One region of the Bacillus sp. KNSH39 genome, then DNA from elsewhere that is predicted to be linked to it. Evidence: a T-box and tRNA genes for the amino acid it is inferred to sense, from the RefSeq annotation. Region 1 holds a T-box; the other holds one or more tRNA genes.
What was found. The T-box of region 1 lies ahead of ileS2 (isoleucine--tRNA ligase). A T-box ahead of a tRNA ligase gene usually reads a tRNA of that ligase, here a tRNA-Ile.
Positions count from the first base shown of each region.

Region 1 (14,537 bases):
ATAACGTAATGTCTAACTCTCCAACTTCCATTTCTTTTCCTTCAATTTGACCAATTCGTTCTGCCAAACGTTGTGCAATAAAAATTCCACGAGTTTTAATTCCGACAAGAACACAATTATCGACACCTTTATTTCGTTCCACGATTTCATGACTAATTCGTGTTAAAGCGCGGCGAATCATTTGGTCATCTAAAACGACAGCTTTCTCTTGCATGCTCTACACCTCCAAGCTTTTTTCTTGCGTGAGAGTAATGGTATAAAAAAAGTCCTCTCAGCGTGTGCGAGAGGACTTTTGAAAAAAGGGTACAACATACCCTAAGTATTTCAAACCGTTACCTTCTCAACCTCACGGGGCTGTGTTAAAGGATCATTATTTAACTGTTGTCAGTATCTCAGTTTTCTTATGATTTGTCAATACTATTTTCGTAAAATATTTAATGCGTCTTCAAACACTTCTGGAATCGGTGCCTCAAACTGAATATATTCACCCGTACGAGGATGATCAAAGCCTAAAATACCCGCATGAAGTGCTTGTCCATTCATATCTAACGTTTTCTTCGGACCATACTTCGGATCTCCTGCAAGTGGATAGCCAATATATTTCATATGAACACGAATTTGGTGCGTACGTCCCGTTTCTAAGCGACATTCTACAAGTGTAAAGTCTTTAAAGCGTTCTAACACTTGGAAGTGCGTAACAGCGTTCTTACCATTTTCATCAACTGTCATACTTTGACGCTCTTTCTTATCACGAGCAATCGGAGCATCAATCGTTCCCTTATCATGCGGAATCACACCGTGTACAATCGCTTTGTAACGTCTCGTTACTGTTTTTGCTACAAGCTGATTCACAAGCGATTCATGTGCCATATCATTTTTAGCAACCATTAATAGTCCAGATGTATCTTTATCAATACGATGCACGATACCTGGACGCATTACACCGTTAATGCCTGATAAGTCTGTACAATGATGCATAAGGCCATTTACAAGTGTACCACTTGTATGCCCTGGTGCTGGATGTACAACCATACCACGTGGCTTATTTACAACAAGCACATCTGCATCTTCATAATAAATTTCTAAATTTAAATCCTCTGGTTGAATATCTAACTCTTCTGGTTCAGGAATTGTTACTGTAATTTCATCTTCTTCTTTTACTTTATAATTCCCTTTTACCGCTTTCCCGTTTACTGTCACAACGTTATCTTTAATCCATTGCTGCACTTGCGTACGTGACCATTCGTTATTTATCCCTGCAACGAATTTATCAATTCGCTCGTTTTTTTGCTCTGCTGCAACTGTTACTTGTACTACTTCACTCATTCAATTACTCCTTCGCTTTCTTGCCTTCTAATAATGTTTGAATAATAATTAATACAACACCAATACATAATGCTGAATCAGCTATATTGAATACTGGATAGTTGTACGAGAAAATATACACGTGAATGAAATCCACTACTTCTTGTCTAAATACACGATCAATAAAGTTACCAATTGCCCCGCCCAAAATTAGGCCTAACGAAATACCTAGAAGCCTGTCTGTTTTCGCATACTTTTTCATATAAAATACAATAAACACTACAAAAACAACTGTAATAATGTAGAAGAACCACATTTTATTTTCTAAAATACCCCAAGCAGCGCCTCTATTTCGATGTGATGTTATGTATAATACATTGTCGATAATCGGAATACTCGTACCCAATTCCATGTTCTTTACAATTAACCACTTCGATATTTGATCGATAGCAATGACGAATAACGCTATTACATAATATATCATTTTCATTTCCCCCACAAAGACAGTGTACCTCAAAATTTTAGCATAGCTGCTACCTTTTCACAATGAACCTTTATAGAAGAATAAAATAAATTAAAAAAAGGTAATATAATATCGTTGTGCGTATTCATACATTTACCTTTTCATAAAAGAATTCATGAATCGTACGGGCAGTCGGCATTGTCTTCATTTGCTTTGTCGAAATTAATCTCCCCGTCTCTTCACAAATACCATACATGTCTATTTCCATTTTAAATAATGCGCGTTCTACATCCTTTAAATCCTCTTTTATATCATGTAATAGCAATTTTTTCTTTATCTCTTCCTTAATTTCATATCCAAGCTCTTGGCTGAACTCGACATCATATTTGTGCATTACTTCTTTAGCTAGTCTCTCTTGCAACTCTTTTCTCATCAATTGCAATTCTTCTTTTATTTCCATGTAAATTTCATTCACGTGTACATTCCTCCTAGCTGTAATGTACAGTTAGTGTGTCCGAAATTTATTTGCTTACCTCACACACATTTTTCCTTCACAGGAAAGAGTCTGAAAGTGATTTTGATATGCCATAAACAAAAAAACTGACTGCATCAATAGCAGTCAGCTTTTTTTATTATTTTACATAGTTTTCTTTAACAACTGTTGCACAACGCTCACATAATGTTTCATGTTCAGCATCTTTACCAATTGTTTCTGAAACTACCCAACAACGTTCACATGTTTCACCAGTTGCTTGAGCAACAACAACCGCTGTATGTTCATACTTCGGTGCATCTGCTGGCGCTTCATCCATCATACCACCAAGTTTATACTCAGAAACGATGAATAATTGCTTTAAGTCTTCGCTAATAGACTCTAACATAGCTTTCATTTCTGCAGTTGGATATAGCGTAATGCTTGCATTTAATGACTTACCGATTACTTTTTCATTACGAGCTACTTCTAGTGCTTTTAACACGTCATCACGTAATGTCATAAATGCATCCCATTTTGTTTTTAACGCTTCCGCGTCATCTAATTGTACAGCTTCTGGCATATCAGTTAATTGTACACTTTCTTCTGTTACGCCTGGAATGTATGGCCATACTTCATCAGCTGTATGCGGTAAGATTGGTGTTACAAGTTTCGTTAACGCAACAAGAACATCATATAATACAGTTTGAATCGCACGACGATCTTCGTGGTTTGCACCTTCAATATATAAAATGTCTTTTGCAAAGTCTAAATAGAATGAACTTAAATCAATTGTACAGAAGTTATGAATTGCATGATACACAGCAGCGAAGTCGTATGTCTCATATGCTTCTTTAACTTTTGTAATTAAGTCATTTAATTTCACTAACATGTAACGATCTACTTCACGAAGTTCAGCTACAGCTACTGCATTTTCACTTGGCTTAAAGTCGTCTAAGTTTCCTAATAAGAAACGGAATGTGTTACGGATTTTACGATACACTTCTGCTACTTGTTTTAAAATATCATCTGAAATACGTACGTCAGATTGATAGTCAACAGAAGATACCCATAAGCGTAAAATGTCTCCGCCTAATTGATCCATAATTTTCTTCGGTACGACAATGTTTCCAATCGACTTACTCATCTTACGTCCTTCACCATCTAGTACGAAACCGTGACTTAGTACGCCTTTATATGGAGCTTTACCTGTTACAGCAACTGCTGTTGATAATGAAGAGTTAAACCAACCACGATACTGGTCAGATCCTTCTAAATATAAATCAGCTGGACGCTGTAAATCTTCGCGCTCTTCTAATACCGCTTGGTGAGAAGAACCTGAATCGAACCATACATCCATGATGTCTGTTTCTTTACGGAATTCGCCATTTGGGCTACCTGGATGTGTAAATCCTTCTGGTAATAGATCTTTCGCTTCACGCTCGAACCATACGTTAGAACCGTGTTCACGGAATAAATCTGCTACATGGTTAATTGTTTCATCCGTAATAATTGGATCACCATTCTCAGCATAGAATACCGGAATTGGCACACCCCATGCACGCTGACGAGAAATACACCAGTCACCACGGTCACGAACCATATTATGAAGACGAGTTTCTCCCCATGCTGGTACCCATTTTGTTTCTGCTACAGCTTCTATTAATTCTTTACGGAATGCTTCAATAGATGCAAACCACTGTGCTGTCGCACGGAAAATAATTGGTTTTTTCGTTCTCCAATCATGTGGGTATGAATGTGTAATGAATGTTAGTTTCAGTAACGCGCCTACTTCTTCTAATTTTTCTGTAATTGGTTTATTAGCTTTATCATAGAATAAGCCTTCAAATCCAGGTGCCTCATTTGTTAATACACCTTTATCATCGACTGGGCAAAGTACTTCTAATCCATACTTTTTACCAACAACGAAGTCATCTTCCCCGTGTCCTGGTGCTGTATGAACACAACCTGTACCTGCATCTGTTGTTACGTGGTCTCCTAGCATAACTAATGAATCACGATCGTAGAATGGATGTTTTGCAACTGTGTACTCAAGTTCGCTACCTTTTACTGTTTTCACAACTTCAGCATTTTCCCACTCTAACGTTTTTGCAACTGTCTCAAACAGCTCAGAAGCAATGATATATTTCTCATCGTTTACTTTTACAATGCTATATTCAAGCTCTGGGTGAACAGAAATACCTAAGTTTGCAGGTAATGTCCAAGGTGTCGTTGTCCAAATGATGTACTTTTCATCACCTTCTAATACGTTCTTTCCATCTTTTACAGGGAATGCTACGTAAATAGATGCTGATTTTTTATCTTGATATTCAATTTCAGCTTCCGCTAAAGCAGATTCACTCGTTGGAGACCAGTAAACTGGTTTTTGACCTTTATAGATATAACCTTTTTTCGCCATGTCACCAAACACTTTGATTTGTTGTGCTTCATAAGCTGGCTCTAAAGTAATATATGGATTATCCCAATCTGCACGTACACCTAGACGCTTAAATTGTTCACGTTGACGTTCTACTTGTTCATATGCATACTCTGCACATAACTTACGGAACTCAGCAACTGTCATTTCTTTACGTTTTACACCTTTATTTGTTAAAGCTTGTTCAATTGGTAAACCGTGCGTATCCCATCCTGGAACATATGGCGCACTAAAACCAGTCATTGATTTATAACGAACAATAAAGTCTTTTAATACTTTATTTAATGCATGTCCCATATGAATGTCACCATTCGCATATGGAGGTCCATCATGCAATACAAATAAAGGACGTCCTTTTGTATGTTCTTGTACTTTTTCGTAAATATTCATTTCAGCCCATTTTTCTTGCATTGCAGGCTCACGTTTTGGTAAATTCCCACGCATTGGGAACTCTGTTTTTGGCATCAGTAATGTATTTTTGTACTCCATGCTCAATTCCTCCTTACATGTATAAAAGAAACACTTAAAAAACGGAATAAAAAAGAGACCTTCTCATCCCAAAAAGGGACGAGAAAGTCTCCCGCGGTACCACCCTAGTAGATCATATACATATGTATAGAATCCTCTTTATATTCTTAACGCGAATACACGCCTACGCTTACTCTATTTGTTCAGCGCGGAACTCCAGGGTGATATTCCCACTATCTCCTTATCCTGAGCTTACACCATCCTCAGTTCGCTATATAAGGTTTGAAAAGGTACTTATCCCTATCTTCGTTTTTCTTAATAAATATGTTGTTTAAAATTATATGTAATAATGAGAAAAACGTCAAGCTTACACTGTTTCTTCTTTTTTCAACAGTTCATCTACTTCGTCTTCTAATTCAATTAGTTTATCCCAATCATCGTTGTTTAACATCTCAAGCTGTGTTTCTAATAACATACGGAAACGAGTTCGGAATACTTTCGCTTGTTTCTTTAGCTCTTCAATATCAAAAGCAACTTTTCTTGATTTTACTAATGCTTCGTTAATAATACGATCAGCATTCTTTTCAGCTTCACGCACAATTAATTTCGCTTCTTTTTGCGCATTACGTTTTACTTCTTCCGCTGCTTCTTGTGCAACGACGATAGATTTGTTTAACGTATCTTCAATATTAGAGAAATGATCTAACTTCCCTTCTAACTGCGCAACTTTTTCTTCTAAAGCTTTTTTCTCACGAATGACCAATTCATAATCTTTGATAATTTGATCAAGAAACTCATTTACTTGATCTTCATCATAGCCACGGAATCCGCGACCAAATTCTTTGTTATGAATATCTAATGGTGTTAACGGCACAACGCCACCTCCAAGTAGTTATCTAAATTTCCTCTTTCAATTATATCTTTTCTTCGACAAAATAGGAGGATTTCCTTCTAAAAAACCAATCATTTTAGTATACCATACAAAATTCTCCATTTGTCGCGTTTTGTTCTACCTTCTACAGAAAATAATTTACTTCGGCCATATCCTCTAACAGAAAAAACATCTCCTGGATAGCATTCATAAGAAGTTTGCTCCACTGTTTTCCAATTGACTTTTACTAAACCATTTTTTATGAAAGGTTGTACTTTCTGTCTAGATAAATGTAACATTTCAGCTAACATAACATCTAAACGAAGTGAAGAAACCGTTCCAGATTTCTCTCCCCACGTTTCATCTATCTGTAGAATTTGTTCTCCTTGCACTGACGCTAAAGAGACTTTTACTTTCCCTATTGATTGTAAGTTCATCTCAATATACGATACAATTTCTTTCGCAACTACAATTTGGGCACGATTTTCTTGCAGCAAAATATCACCACATTTTTCTCTCGTTAAACCAAGAGACATAAATGTACCTAATATTTGCCTATGTTCTAGCGTATAAAACTTGGAAGGATAGTCAATTTCTAATACTTCTACTTGAAATTCTTCTTCATTTAATTCTAGATAGTCTGGATAAATAAGTGCTCTTTTACGCTCTGCATTAGGCGTTGCACCACCAAATTGTACAGCAACATCACCTTGTCCTATTACCATAGAAACAATTTGTTGTTGCCTAGGATCAAGAAAATCCGTTAACTTCACTTGATGGTACTCCGCCGCTCGCTTCCACTCTAGCACTTTATCCACAAAGACCTCCTCATCAGGCCTAAAATGTTCGTAGATGCTCATGTATTTACCTTCTTACTATAAGAAATAGCTTAATAAACTGAACAAACCAGTTTTAGCAAGTTTCAACGCAAAGATCGCAACGATTGGAGAAATATCAATCATTCCAAGCGGCGGAATAAAGCGGCGGAATGGTTCTAAATACGGTTCACAAATACGTGCCAGGAACTCTCCAAAAGATGATTCCTTTGCACCAGGAAACCATGATAGGAGAATGTAAATAATAAGTGCCCACGAGTAAATCTCGATAGCATAACTTAACACTATAAAAACTGTTGTCATGGCGTATTACCACCTCTTTATATTTGTTTCTTCTTCTTCACCGAATAACTCTGAAATCGCACCAACAATATCTACATTTTCAGGTGTACACATAAATGTTTTCGGCCCTATTTTTTGAATGTCCCCGCCTATAGCGTATACAGTACCACTTAAAAAGTCAACGATACGTACCGCTTGATCAGTAGACATTCTCTGCAAATTAATTACAACAGCTCGTCTACCTTTTAAGTGGTCCGCAATCCCTTGTGCTTCCGAATATGTGCGTGGTTCTAATAAAACAACTTTTGAAGATTGTTTTGCTGTTTCAATACTCACAACATTTTGCTTCGGTTGCGCTTTCGGAAACGTAACGTCTTGTTGTTCTGGTGGATCTTGCTGCTTTTTCATGTCTGTTTGCTCCTTTTCATAACCATATTGAGCTGCTTCTTTTTCTTCCGGTGTATCAAAAAAGAAGTATTTTACTTTTGACCAACTCATAATAAGATTCTCCTTCCTTTTACGCTTTTCCTACTAAAATCGTTCCCAAACGAATATATGTAGCCCCTTCTTCAATTGCAATTGTGTAATCGTTGGACATTCCCATTGATAATTCTTTACATGGCGCATGTAATAACTCTAGCTCCTGCACCTCTGTTTGCAGCATACGTAATTCCTTAAAACAGCGTCTGATTTCTTCCTCTTCTTCTGTAAATGGAGCCATCGTCATTAGTCCAACCACTTCAATTTTATCGAATTCTTGCAAACTTTGAATAAAAGAAACAACCTCTTCTATTGCCAATCCTTGCTTCGATTCTTCAGATGAGGTTTTCACTTGAATAAAGCATTTCACTTTCTTATCAGCACGTTTCTGAATTTCTTTCGCCAGCGAAAGACGATCTAACGAATGTAAATAATCAATTTCATTAATAATTTCTTTTACTTTTCTCGTTTGTAATGAGCCAATAAAGTGCCAATTAACTTTTGAACCGAAATGCTCGTATTTCTGTAAGAAACCTTCATTTCTATTTTCACCTAAATCGATAATTCCAGCTTCAATTACTTCGTTTGTTTTTTCAATCCCTACAGTTTTTGTAACTGCAACAAGTTTAATATCTTGCAACGAACGTCCAGCTCGAGCGCAAGATTCTTTAATAGCTTCATTTACAATTACTAAATTTTCTTGTACTGTCACTTGCTTCCTTCCTCCTTAAAACCTATGAAACTCAACATTCTTCCTGTTTTACCTTGATCACGACGATGAGAGAAAAATAGTTGCTCTTCACAGCTTGTACAAAGAGATGACATTACAATATGCTCTTCTTTTATGCCTGCTTGTACACATAATATACGATTAATTTCTTTTAAATTAATTGCGTACTGCCCGTCAGAAATTTTTTGATGAGGAACAGCACCGCTAACTACTTCCTGTGCTGCTGTTAATACACGATCATCCACAACATAACAACAAGATCCGATCGACGGCCCAATTGCAACATGAATTTCATCACTTGAAATACCTTCTGCATTCCACTTTTGAATCATTTCCTTTGCAATCTCTTGTACAGTGCCTTTCCATCCAGCATGCGCAAGTCCTATCATACCATGTGATGGTGCATAAAAATAGAGCGGAACACAATCCGCGTAACAAGACGTTAACAGAACATCTTCATTACTCGTATAAATGCCATCTGTTTTTGAAATGCCGTCCTCATATGAATAGACACCACTTCCCTTTTCCTGTTGCCCTACTTTTTCAACATGATGAGCATGAACTTGTTCAGAGCAAATCCAGTTTTCTAATGGTTTTTGTAACTTATTTGCTAAAATGCGTCTGTTTTCATGAACGTTCTCCACGATATCATTCACATGTAATCCTAAATTCATCGCATGAAAGGAGCCCGTACTTATCCCACCATCTTTTGTCGTAAATCCAGCAGTAATGTTTCCAAGTTCTTTCCACGCTTGTAAATACAGTATACCGTCCACATATTTAAATGGTTCTCTCATAATAAAGCGGCTCCTTTTAATTAAAATAACAGAAAAAAGCATGGTACTTCCTGTCTATTTTACCATACTTTTATTTTTTCATAATCCTAACAGAAAAAAAAGAGGAATTTGTAATATTCTTTATGAAATTGTCGGTGTTTGTATTGATTCTGTTACAGAATTAACAGGATTTACTCTTACAAGTATGACATCTTCCCCAATTTTCACAATTTCCTTCCAAGGAATTACAATCTCAACATCTTTTCCAAAAATACCTAGCATACGTGTCTGTTTGGAAATAATAACAGAACAAATTTTCCCTGTGTTCATATCAATTTCAATATCTCCAATATTCCCAATCCTTTTTCCATCTGAAATATTTATAACATCCTTCATCTGTAACTCTGAAATTCGTATCACCATTTTTATCCTCTCCCTTATATGACAAATTGGAAACTGTTTCTCATATTTACAGGAAGCCACCTATACGAAACACCATGCTAGTTTCATTATATGAACACTAATCCCCTACTATGAGCACAAACCATATTACATATAAAAAGGTCTCACCATAATTGGTGAGACCTTATCCTTGAATCGTTTTATTCATTTGTTTAATGGCTGACTTCTCTAAACGTGATACTTGCGCTTGGGAAATCCCAATTTCTTCTGCAACTTCCATCTGTGTCTTTCCTTGGAAGAAACGTTTTCTAATAATCATTTTCTCTCTATCATTTAAACGCTTCATTCCTTCTTTCAATGCTAATTCTTCAACCCACTGCTCGTCCTTTTGTTTTTCATCACTTAACTGATCCATAACAAAGATAGGATCTCCCCCATCATTATAAATCGGTTCAAATAATGAAACTGGATCTTGAATCGCATCTAAAGCAAATACTATCTCTTCATGAGTTACTTCTAGCACTTTTGCAATATCCATTGCTGTTGGTTCTTTTGAATTTTCTGCAATCAATTTTTCTCTTACTTGCAAAGCTTTATACGCAATATCTCGCAATGAGCGCGATACGCGAATCGGATTATTATCACGCAAATATCTGCGTATTTCCCCAATAATCATCGGCACAGCATACGTTGAAAATTTTACATTTTGGCCTAAATCAAAATTATCAATTGATTTCATAAGTCCGATGCAACCAACTTGAAATAAATCGTCAACATATTCTCCTCTGTTATTAAATCTTTGGATGACGCTCAGTACAAGACGTAAGTTTCCATTCACTAATTTTTCTCTTGCGCTTATCTCTCCACTTTGCATTTCACGAAATAATTTACGCATCTCTTCATTTTTTAATACTGGAAGTTTAGCTGTATCAACACCGCAAATTTCTACTTTGTTTCTCGTCAAAGTGTTCCCTCCTATCGGGAGTTGCTGTACAGTGTAAAGTATTTCCTTTGAAGGGGATTTTATGCATGTGGTTTTTTCACGATTTATTATTTAAATTATCTTTCCTAATACAACTAAATAGAATAAGACCAGCCTACATAACGGCTGGTCTTATTCTTTACACCATTTTATTAAATTCTTTTCGTAATCTTTTTATAATTCTTTTTTCTAAACGCGAAATGTATGACTGTGAAATCCCAAGCATATCAGCCACATCTTTTTGCGTCTTTTCCTCTCCTCCAGCAAGCCCAAACCGAAGTTCCATAATTTGTTTTTCACGATCATTTAATTGGTGTAATGCTTTCATTAAAAGGTGACGATCTACAGTAGCTTCTAAATCTTTTGTAATAATATCATCATCTGTACCTAACACGTCAGACAATAACAGTTCATTCCCATCCCAATCAATGTTTAGTGGTTCATCAAAAGAAACTTCCGAACGATTTTTGTTATTTCGACGTAAATGCATTAAAATTTCATTTTCTATACAACGCGATGCATATGTTGCTAATTTTATTTTCTTTTCTGGATTAAATGTATTTACCGCTTTAATAAGGCCGATTGTTCCTATACTAATCAAATCTTCAATATTTATCCCTGTATTTTCAAACTTTCTTGCTATATATACAACGAGCCTTAAGTTACGTTCAATAAGTAATGACCTTGCTGCCTGATCTCCTTTTGGCAATTTATTCAAAAGAACTTCCTCTTCTTCTTTTGTTAACGGTGGTGGCAACGCTTCACTTCCACCAATATAATAAATTTCATCGGTCTTAATTCCTAATTTCAGCAATACTTTATACCAAAGGTATACTAAATAAAATTTTAATTTCATCATATTATCCCGCCTCTCATTTATTAAGCGATCACCATTTTTTGCGAAATCAACATTTTTGGATGCACAATACATTGATACTCCCCATTAGTAGACAGCTGTTGTGTATTTAATCCAATTAATACTTTGTTTACAACAATAGAACTACCTTCATGGTCAACTTGCACACTGTCAGGCTTAATTGCCCACAAAAATTGACTCTCTACTCCTACTGCACGGAAAGGAATTAAGCGTAATTTGGTCGCCCAACCAGAATCATTTTCTGGTATTTGAGGAATTTCTGTTTTGGAATAAATTTGTTCTGTTAACCAAGATGGTAAGCAATGTTCTAATGATGAAACATGCATAATCATAACAGGTGTTTTTGTTAATGGGTCATAAAGTTGGTTCCCACTGTCAATAAGACCTGCGAGTTCTAGTTCTTCTTCGGCTAATTGAATTTTTACTTTCACAATTTGATCATAGTGTATTTTCGTGACCTCTACGCTTTCAATACGCTTTTTAGAAAAATAATAAATTACTGGAAAACCAAAAATAACAAATAACCAACTAATTGGATCACCGTAAGAAATTGACTGAGATTGAACCAATCCATTTACCATTTCATTCGTTTGCAAAAAGAAATGAGTTCCAATTAATCCTCCGCCAACCATAAAGGTTACAAAGTAAAAAGTAAAAACAGTTTGTGCATAATTTCTAAATGTCGTAAACCCAAATGCTGTATACACAATAAGTAACGAGTACAGTAGTTTCATAATTGGATGTGTCATCATAGAAGCAAAAGGAGTAAAGGCAAAAATAACAATGGTTGAACCTATAAATGCCCCTAACACAAGCCTCCATCTTTTGATTTTCTTTTTTAACACGGTAGCTGTTAATAAAAGCAAAAGAAAATCAATGCAGGCGTTTAACAACCAAACAACGTCGGCGTAAACAACCAAACAATTCACCTCTTTTTTCAAGTTGAGACTAGTATAATGCATATCCAATAGGAAAGTGTGTCAATTTGCGGAGGTGTTTTTTTGTTATTTTGTGATTTCTAGACATAATCTGTCGGTAAAAAATAAAAGTACAAATTCATAGAATGATATACTCTTATTTTCACAAACAAAATATATTGAAATATACGAAATAAAAAAAGACCTGCTTAGCAGGTCTTTTCCATAAAAAATAAAAAGGAGCATGAAAGCTCCTTTTTTTATCGTCTACGACGGTTACGTAAAAATGCTGGAATATCGATATCATCTGAATCTGAATGACGCTCATGTACAACTGGCTCTTCACGCTTCATTTCACGTTTTACTTCACGCTGTTTTGAAGGTTGAGCTACTGGTTGTTGCTGTTGTTGCGTGTGGTTCGCATTCGGACGAATAATTGGTTTTGGTGGTTGAGTTGCAATGCTATCATCAAAACCAGTTGCAATTACAGTTACAACGATATCATCTTTTAATCCTTCGTTAATAACAGAACCGAAGATCATATTTACTTCTGGATCTGAAGCTGAAGCTACGATGTCTGCCGCTTCTTGTACTTCATATAAGCTTAAGTTAGCGCCACCCGTAATGTTCATGATAACACCTTGAGCTCCATCAATAGATGTTTCTAGTAATGGGCTAGAAATTGCTTTTTTCGCAGCTTCTGCAGCACGATTTTCCCCATTACCAGAACCAATACCCATTAAAGCAGAACCTCTATTAGACATAATTGTCTTTACGTCTGCAAAGTCTAAGTTAATTAAACCTGGCGTTGCAATTAAATCCGAAATACCTTGAACACCTTGACGTAATACGTTATCAGCTTCACGGAATGCTTCTAACATTGGCGTATTTTTATCAACAATCTCTAATAAGCGATCGTTTGGAATTACAATAAGAGTATCTACATTTTCTTTAAATGCTGCAATACCAGATGCTGCTTGCGTCGCACGCTTACGTCCTTCAAAAGTAAATGGACGTGTTACAACACCTACTGTTAAAGCACCTAATTCTTTTGCAACTTGAGCAACAACTGGAGCTGCACCAGTTCCAGTTCCACCGCCCATACCGGCAGTTACGAAGACCATATCCGCACCACGAAGTGCTTCTTGGATCTGTTCTTTACTTTCTTCTGCAGCTTTTTTCCCTACTTCAGGGTTTGCGCCTGCACCAAGTCCACGCGTTAATTTTCCACCAATTTGCATTTTTGTTTCAGCTTTTGATAGATTTAATGCTTGTGCATCAGTGTTCACAGCGATAAAGTCTACACCTTGTACACCGTGTTCAATCATACGGTTTACAGCATTGTTTCCGCCACCGCCGACACCGATAACTTTTATATTCGCTAATTGATCTTGAGTAGTATCAAACTCTAACATGTCGAAATCCCCCTAGAACCTCATTTTTCGTGTCCAATTTTAATCCCATAAATAACGGAATACACGTTTTACTTTTGACATCATGCGGTCATCATTTTGATTATTATTGTTTTGATTACGAGTTTTTTGTTTCGTGGGTTGCTGTTGTACCGGCGTTGGTGCTGGTGCTGGTACTGGTTCAAAATGCTCTTGCTTTTCCTGCACATTTTTCCCACGTAATTTAGCTTTTTGATAAGAATGTTTAATTAATCCAACTCCACTTGTATATTGGGGCTCACGCACACCAATATAATCAGGAGTTGCTACACGAACATTTTCATGTAAAATATCATATGCAAGATCAAGAACACCTGGCATAGAAGCAATTCCGCCAGTTAGTACATAACCAGAAGCCACTTGCTTTACTCCTAACTTACGCACTTCATCTTGAACAAACATTAAAATTTCCTCTACACGAGCCTCTATTATATCCGATAATTCCAACTGAGAATATTGTTCTGTTTGATCACTTCCCATAATAGGAACCGTAAACATCTCTTCTTCAGATGCTGTATCATAAAAAGCATGTCCATATTTCAACTTAATTTGATCTGCATTTTCTGTTGAAGTTTTCAACCCAATCGCAATATCTTTCGTTATATGGTCTCCACCTAATGGTAATACGCTTGTCGCTTGTAACTCTCCATCTTTAAAAATAGATAAAGTTGTAGATCCTCCCCCCATATCAACAAGGGCTACTCCTCTATTTTTTTCATCTGAAGATATTGCAACTGTTGCAGCCGCTAAAGGTTGAAGACAAATATCAACAATTTCAAGACCTGCTT
Region 1 is NZ_JBQXYO010000001.1:2,323,806-2,338,342, forward strand. It holds gene pyrR (bifunctional pyrimidine operon transcriptional regulator/uracil phosphoribosyltransferase) at 1-214, opposite strand, end outside; gene ACUL40_RS11645 (RluA family pseudouridine synthase) at 418-1,326, opposite strand; gene lspA (lipoprotein signal peptidase LspA) at 1,331-1,789, opposite strand; gene ACUL40_RS11655 (molecular chaperone DnaK) at 1,914-2,243, opposite strand; gene ileS2 (isoleucine--tRNA ligase) at 2,401-5,166, opposite strand; T-box leader at 5,238-5,461, opposite strand; gene divIVA (septum site-determining protein DivIVA) at 5,513-6,019, opposite strand; gene ACUL40_RS11670 (YlmH family RNA-binding protein) at 6,109-6,876, opposite strand; gene ACUL40_RS11675 (YggT family protein) at 6,892-7,155, opposite strand; gene ACUL40_RS11680 (cell division protein SepF) at 7,162-7,632, opposite strand; gene ACUL40_RS11685 (YggS family pyridoxal phosphate-dependent enzyme) at 7,652-8,326, opposite strand; gene pgeF (peptidoglycan editing factor PgeF) at 8,323-9,141, opposite strand; gene ACUL40_RS11695 (YlmC/YmxH family sporulation protein) at 9,262-9,543, opposite strand; gene sigG (RNA polymerase sporulation sigma factor SigG) at 9,707-10,486, opposite strand; gene sigE (RNA polymerase sporulation sigma factor SigE) at 10,644-11,363, opposite strand; gene spoIIGA (sigma-E processing peptidase SpoIIGA) at 11,384-12,301, opposite strand; gene ftsZ (cell division protein FtsZ) at 12,559-13,713, opposite strand; gene ftsA (cell division protein FtsA) at 13,753-14,537, opposite strand, start outside.

Region 2 (5,241 bases), on a different contig from region 1:
GTACACCAGCGGTGCGTCCATCCCGGTCCTCTCGTACTAAGGACAGCTCCTCTCAAATTTCCTACGCCCACGACGGATAGGGACCGAACTGTCTCACGACGTTCTGAACCCAGCTCGCGTACCGCTTTAATGGGCGAACAGCCCAACCCTTGGGACCGACTACAGCCCCAGGATGCGATGAGCCGACATCGAGGTGCCAAACCTCCCCGTCGATGTGGACTCTTGGGGGAGATAAGCCTGTTATCCCCGGGGTAGCTTTTATCCGTTGAGCGATGGCCCTTCCATGCGGAACCACCGGATCACTAAGCCCGACTTTCGTCCCTGCTCGACTTGTAGGTCTCGCAGTCAAGCTCCCTTATGCCTTTGCACTCTACGAATGATTTCCAACCATTCTGAGGGAACCTTTGGGCGCCTCCGTTACACTTTAGGAGGCGACCGCCCCAGTCAAACTGCCCACCTGACACTGTCTCCCGGGTCGATAAGACCCGTAGGTTAGAATTTCAATACAGTCAGGGCGGTATCCCACCAGCGCCTCCACCGAAGCTAGCGCTCCGGTTTCAATGGCTCCCGCCTATCCTGTACAAACTGTACCAAAATTCAATATCAGGCTACAGTAAAGCTCCACGGGGTCTTTCCGTCCTGTCGCGGGTAACCTGCATCTTCACAGGTACTATAATTTCACCGAGTCTCTGGTTGAGACAGTGCCCAAATCGTTACACCTTTCGTGCGGGTCGGAACTTACCCGACAAGGAATTTCGCTACCTTAGGACCGTTATAGTTACGGCCGCCGTTTACTGGGGCTTCAGTTCAGAGCTTCGCTTACGCTAACCCCTCTCCTTAACCTTCCAGCACCGGGCAGGTGTCACCCCCTATACTTCGCCTTACGGCTTCGCAGAGAGCTGTGTTTTTGCTAAACAGTCGCTTGGGCCTATTCACTGCGGCTTTCCGTTAAGAAAGCACCCCTTCTCCCGAAGTTACGGGGTCATTTTGCCGAGTTCCTTAACCAGAGTTCTCTCGCACACCTTAGGATTCTCTCCTCGCCTACCTGTGTCGGTTTGCGGTACAGGCACCTTTTATCTCGCTAGAAGCTTTTCTTGGCAGCGGGGAATCAAAGACTTCGCTCCATAAGGAGCTTCCCCATCACAGCTCAGCCTTTACGATAAGCGGATTTGCCTACTTATCAGCCTAACTGCTTGGACGTGCACAACCAATCGCACGCTTCTTCTATCCTTCTGCGTCCCTCCATTGCTCAAACGATAAAGAGGTGGTACAGGAATATCAACCTGTTGTCCATCGCCTACGCCTGTCGGCCTCGGCTTAGGTCCTGACTAACCCTGAGCGGACGAGCCTTCCTCAGGAAACCTTAGGCATTCGGTGGACGGGATTCTCACCCGTCTTTCGCTACTCATACCGGCATTCTCACTTCTAAGCACTCCACCAGTCCTTCCGGTCTGACTTCACTGTCCTTAGAACGCTCCCCTACCACTGATACCATTGGTATCAATCCGCAGCTTCGGTGGTGTATTTAGCCCCGGTACATTTTCGGCGCAGAGTCACTCGACTAGTGAGCTATTACGCACTCTTTAAATGGTGGCTGCTTCTAAGCCAACATCCTAGTTGTCTAAGCAACTCCACATCCTTTTCCACTTAATACACACTTTGGGACCTTAGCTGGCGGTCTGGGCTGTTTCCCTTTTGACTACGGATCTTATCACTCGCAGTCTGACTCCTAAGGATAAGTCATTGGCATTCGGAGTTTGACTGAATTCGGTAATCCGATGAGGACCCCTAGTCCAATCAGTGCTCTACCTCCAAGACTCTTACACTTAAGGCTAGCCCTAAAGCTATTTCGGGGAGAACCAGCTATCTCCAGGTTCGATTGGAATTTCTCCGCTACCCACACCTCATCCCCGCACTTTTCAACGTGCGTGGGTTCGGGCCTCCATTCAGTGTTACCTGAACTTCACCCTGGACATGGGTAGATCACCTGGTTTCGGGTCTACGACCACGTACTAAACGCCCTATTCAGACTCGCTTTCGCTGCGGCTCCGCCTCTTCAGCTTAACCTCGCACGGGATCGTAACTCGCCGGTTCATTCTACAAAAGGCACGCCATCACCCGTTAACGGGCTCTGACTATTTGTAGGCACACGGTTTCAGGATCTCTTTCACTCCCCTTCCGGGGTGCTTTTCACCTTTCCCTCACGGTACTGGTTCACTATCGATCACTAGGGAGTATTTAGCCTTGGGAGATGGTCCTCCCAGATTCCGACGGAATTTCACGTGTTCCGCCGTACTCAGGATACATTCAAGAGAGAACGAAGTTTCGACTACGGGGTTGTTACCCTCTACGACGGACCTTTCCAGGTCGCTTCGTCTACCTCGTTCCTTTGTAACTCCGTATAGAATGTCCTACAACCCCAAGAGGCAAGCCTCTTGGTTTGGGCTATGTTCCGTTTCGCTCGCCGCTACTCAGGAAATCGCATTTGCTTTCTCTTCCTCCAGGTACTTAGATGTTTCAGTTCCCTGGGTCTGTCTTCCTTACCCTATGTATTCAGATAAGGATACCATACCATTACGTATGGTGGGTTTCCCCATTCGGAAATCTTCGGATCAAAGCTTACTTACAGCTCCCCGAAGCATATCGGCGTTAGTCCCGTCCTTCATCGACTCCTAGTGTCAAGGCATCCACCGTGCGCCCTTTCTAACTTAACCAAACTAAAAATTAAAAAATATGAGCTACACTGTTATCTAGTTTTCAAAGAACATACCATTTGCTATTTAAAATAGCTTTTTGGTGGAGCCTAGCGGGATCGAACCGCTGACCTCCTGCGTGCAAGGCAGGCGCTCTCCCAGCTGAGCTAAGGCCCCAAAATGTATGGTGGGCCTAAATGGACTCGAACCATCGACCTCACGCTTATCAGGCGTGCGCTCTAACCAGCTGAGCTATAGGCCCATACAAATTGCAGGATTTATTTATATCATATCCTCATTTAAGAGTCAATACTGAATTGAACTCTCAAAACTAAACGAAAACGAAACACGGAAACTTATATTGATAAGCAGCGCTTATCAATTCTCCATAGAAAGGAGGTGATCCAGCCGCACCTTCCGATACGGCTACCTTGTTACGACTTCACCCCAATCATCTGTCCCACCTTAGGCGGCTGGCTCCAAAAAGGTTACCCCACCGACTTCGGGTGTTACAAACTCTCGTGGTGTGACGGGCGGTGTGTACAAGGCCCGGGAACGTATTCACCGCGGCATGCTGATCCGCGATTACTAGCGATTCCAGCTTCATGTAGGCGAGTTGCAGCCTACAATCCGAACTGAGAACGGTTTTATGAGATTAGCTCCACCTCGCGGTCTTGCAGCTCTTTGTACCGTCCATTGTAGCACGTGTGTAGCCCAGGTCATAAGGGGCATGATGATTTGACGTCATCCCCACCTTCCTCCGGTTTGTCACCGGCAGTCACCTTAGAGTGCCCAACTTAATGATGGCAACTAAGATCAAGGGTTGCGCTCGTTGCGGGACTTAACCCAACATCTCACGACACGAGCTGACGACAACCATGCACCACCTGTCACTCTGCTCCCGAAGGAGAAGCCCTATCTCTAGGGTTTTCAGAGGATGTCAAGACCTGGTAAGGTTCTTCGCGTTGCTTCGAATTAAACCACATGCTCCACCGCTTGTGCGGGCCCCCGTCAATTCCTTTGAGTTTCAGCCTTGCGGCCGTACTCCCCAGGCGGAGTGCTTAATGCGTTAACTTCAGCACTAAAGGGCGGAAACCCTCTAACACTTAGCACTCATCGTTTACGGCGTGGACTACCAGGGTATCTAATCCTGTTTGCTCCCCACGCTTTCGCGCCTCAGTGTCAGTTACAGACCAGAAAGTCGCCTTCGCCACTGGTGTTCCTCCATATCTCTACGCATTTCACCGCTACACATGGAATTCCACTTTCCTCTTCTGCACTCAAGTCTCCCAGTTTCCAATGACCCTCCACGGTTGAGCCGTGGGCTTTCACATCAGACTTAAGAAACCACCTGCGCGCGCTTTACGCCCAATAATTCCGGATAACGCTTGCCACCTACGTATTACCGCGGCTGCTGGCACGTAGTTAGCCGTGGCTTTCTGGTTAGGTACCGTCAAGGTGCCAGCTTATTCAACTAGCACTTGTTCTTCCCTAACAACAGAGTTTTACGACCCGAAAGCCTTCATCACTCACGCGGCGTTGCTCCGTCAGACTTTCGTCCATTGCGGAAGATTCCCTACTGCTGCCTCCCGTAGGAGTCTGGGCCGTGTCTCAGTCCCAGTGTGGCCGATCACCCTCTCAGGTCGGCTACGCATCGTTGCCTTGGTGAGCCGTTACCTCACCAACTAGCTAATGCGACGCGGGTCCATCCATAAGTGACAGCCGAAGCCGCCTTTCAATTTCGAACCATGCGGTTCAAAATGTTATCCGGTATTAGCCCCGGTTTCCCGGAGTTATCCCAGTCTTATGGGCAGGTTACCCACGTGTTACTCACCCGTCCGCCGCTAACTTCATAAGAGCAAGCTCTTAATCCATTCGCTCGACTTGCATGTATTAGGCACGCCGCCAGCGTTCATCCTGAGCCAGGATCAAACTCTCCAATAAAGTTAGTTTGTCTAGCATCTAAAATAAAAATTGACGTTTCACGTTGTTTGTTTCGTTCAGTTTTCAAAGAACTAATGGTGGAGCCTAGCGGGATCGAACCGCTGACCTCCTGCGTGCAAGGCAGGCGCTCTCCCAGCTGAGCTAAGGCCCCAAACAAGTATCGGGAAGACAGGATTTGAACCTGCGACCCCCTGGTCCCAAACCAGGTGCTCTACCAAGCTGAGCCACTTCCCGAAAGAAAACGCGCCCGAGAGGAGTCGAACCCCTAACCTCTTGATCCGTAGTCAAACGCTCTATCCAATTGAGCTACGGGCGCATATGGTGCCGAGGGCGGGGGTCGAACCCGCACGGTGGTCACCCACCGCAGGATTTTAAGTCCTGTGCGTCTGCCTGTTCCGCCACCCCGGCATGTCATATTGAAAATTGGAGCGGAAGACGGGATTCGAACCCGCGACCCCAACCTTGGCAAGGTTGTATTCTACCACTGAACTACTTCCGCAAGACATGTTTGAGATATTTTATTAAAAGTGCGGGTGAAGGGAGTCGAACCCCCACGCCAAAGGCGCTAGATCCTAAGTCTAGTGCGTCTGCCAATTCCGCCACA
Region 2 is NZ_JBQXYO010000002.1:374-5,614, forward strand. It holds rRNA gene ACUL40_RS27925 (23S ribosomal RNA) at 1-2,714, opposite strand, end outside; tRNA gene ACUL40_RS27930 (tRNA-Ala) at 2,795-2,870, opposite strand; tRNA gene ACUL40_RS27935 (tRNA-Ile) at 2,879-2,955, opposite strand; rRNA gene ACUL40_RS27940 (16S ribosomal RNA) at 3,086-4,637, opposite strand; tRNA gene ACUL40_RS27945 (tRNA-Ala) at 4,713-4,788, opposite strand; tRNA gene ACUL40_RS27950 (tRNA-Pro) at 4,798-4,871, opposite strand; tRNA gene ACUL40_RS27955 (tRNA-Arg) at 4,880-4,953, opposite strand; tRNA gene ACUL40_RS27960 (tRNA-Leu) at 4,957-5,045, opposite strand; tRNA gene ACUL40_RS27965 (tRNA-Gly) at 5,062-5,136, opposite strand; tRNA gene ACUL40_RS27970 (tRNA-Leu) at 5,166-5,241, opposite strand, start outside.
Region 2: it encodes a tRNA-Ile, which carries the amino acid that the T-box ahead of ileS2 (isoleucine--tRNA ligase) is inferred to sense. The anticodon was not compared.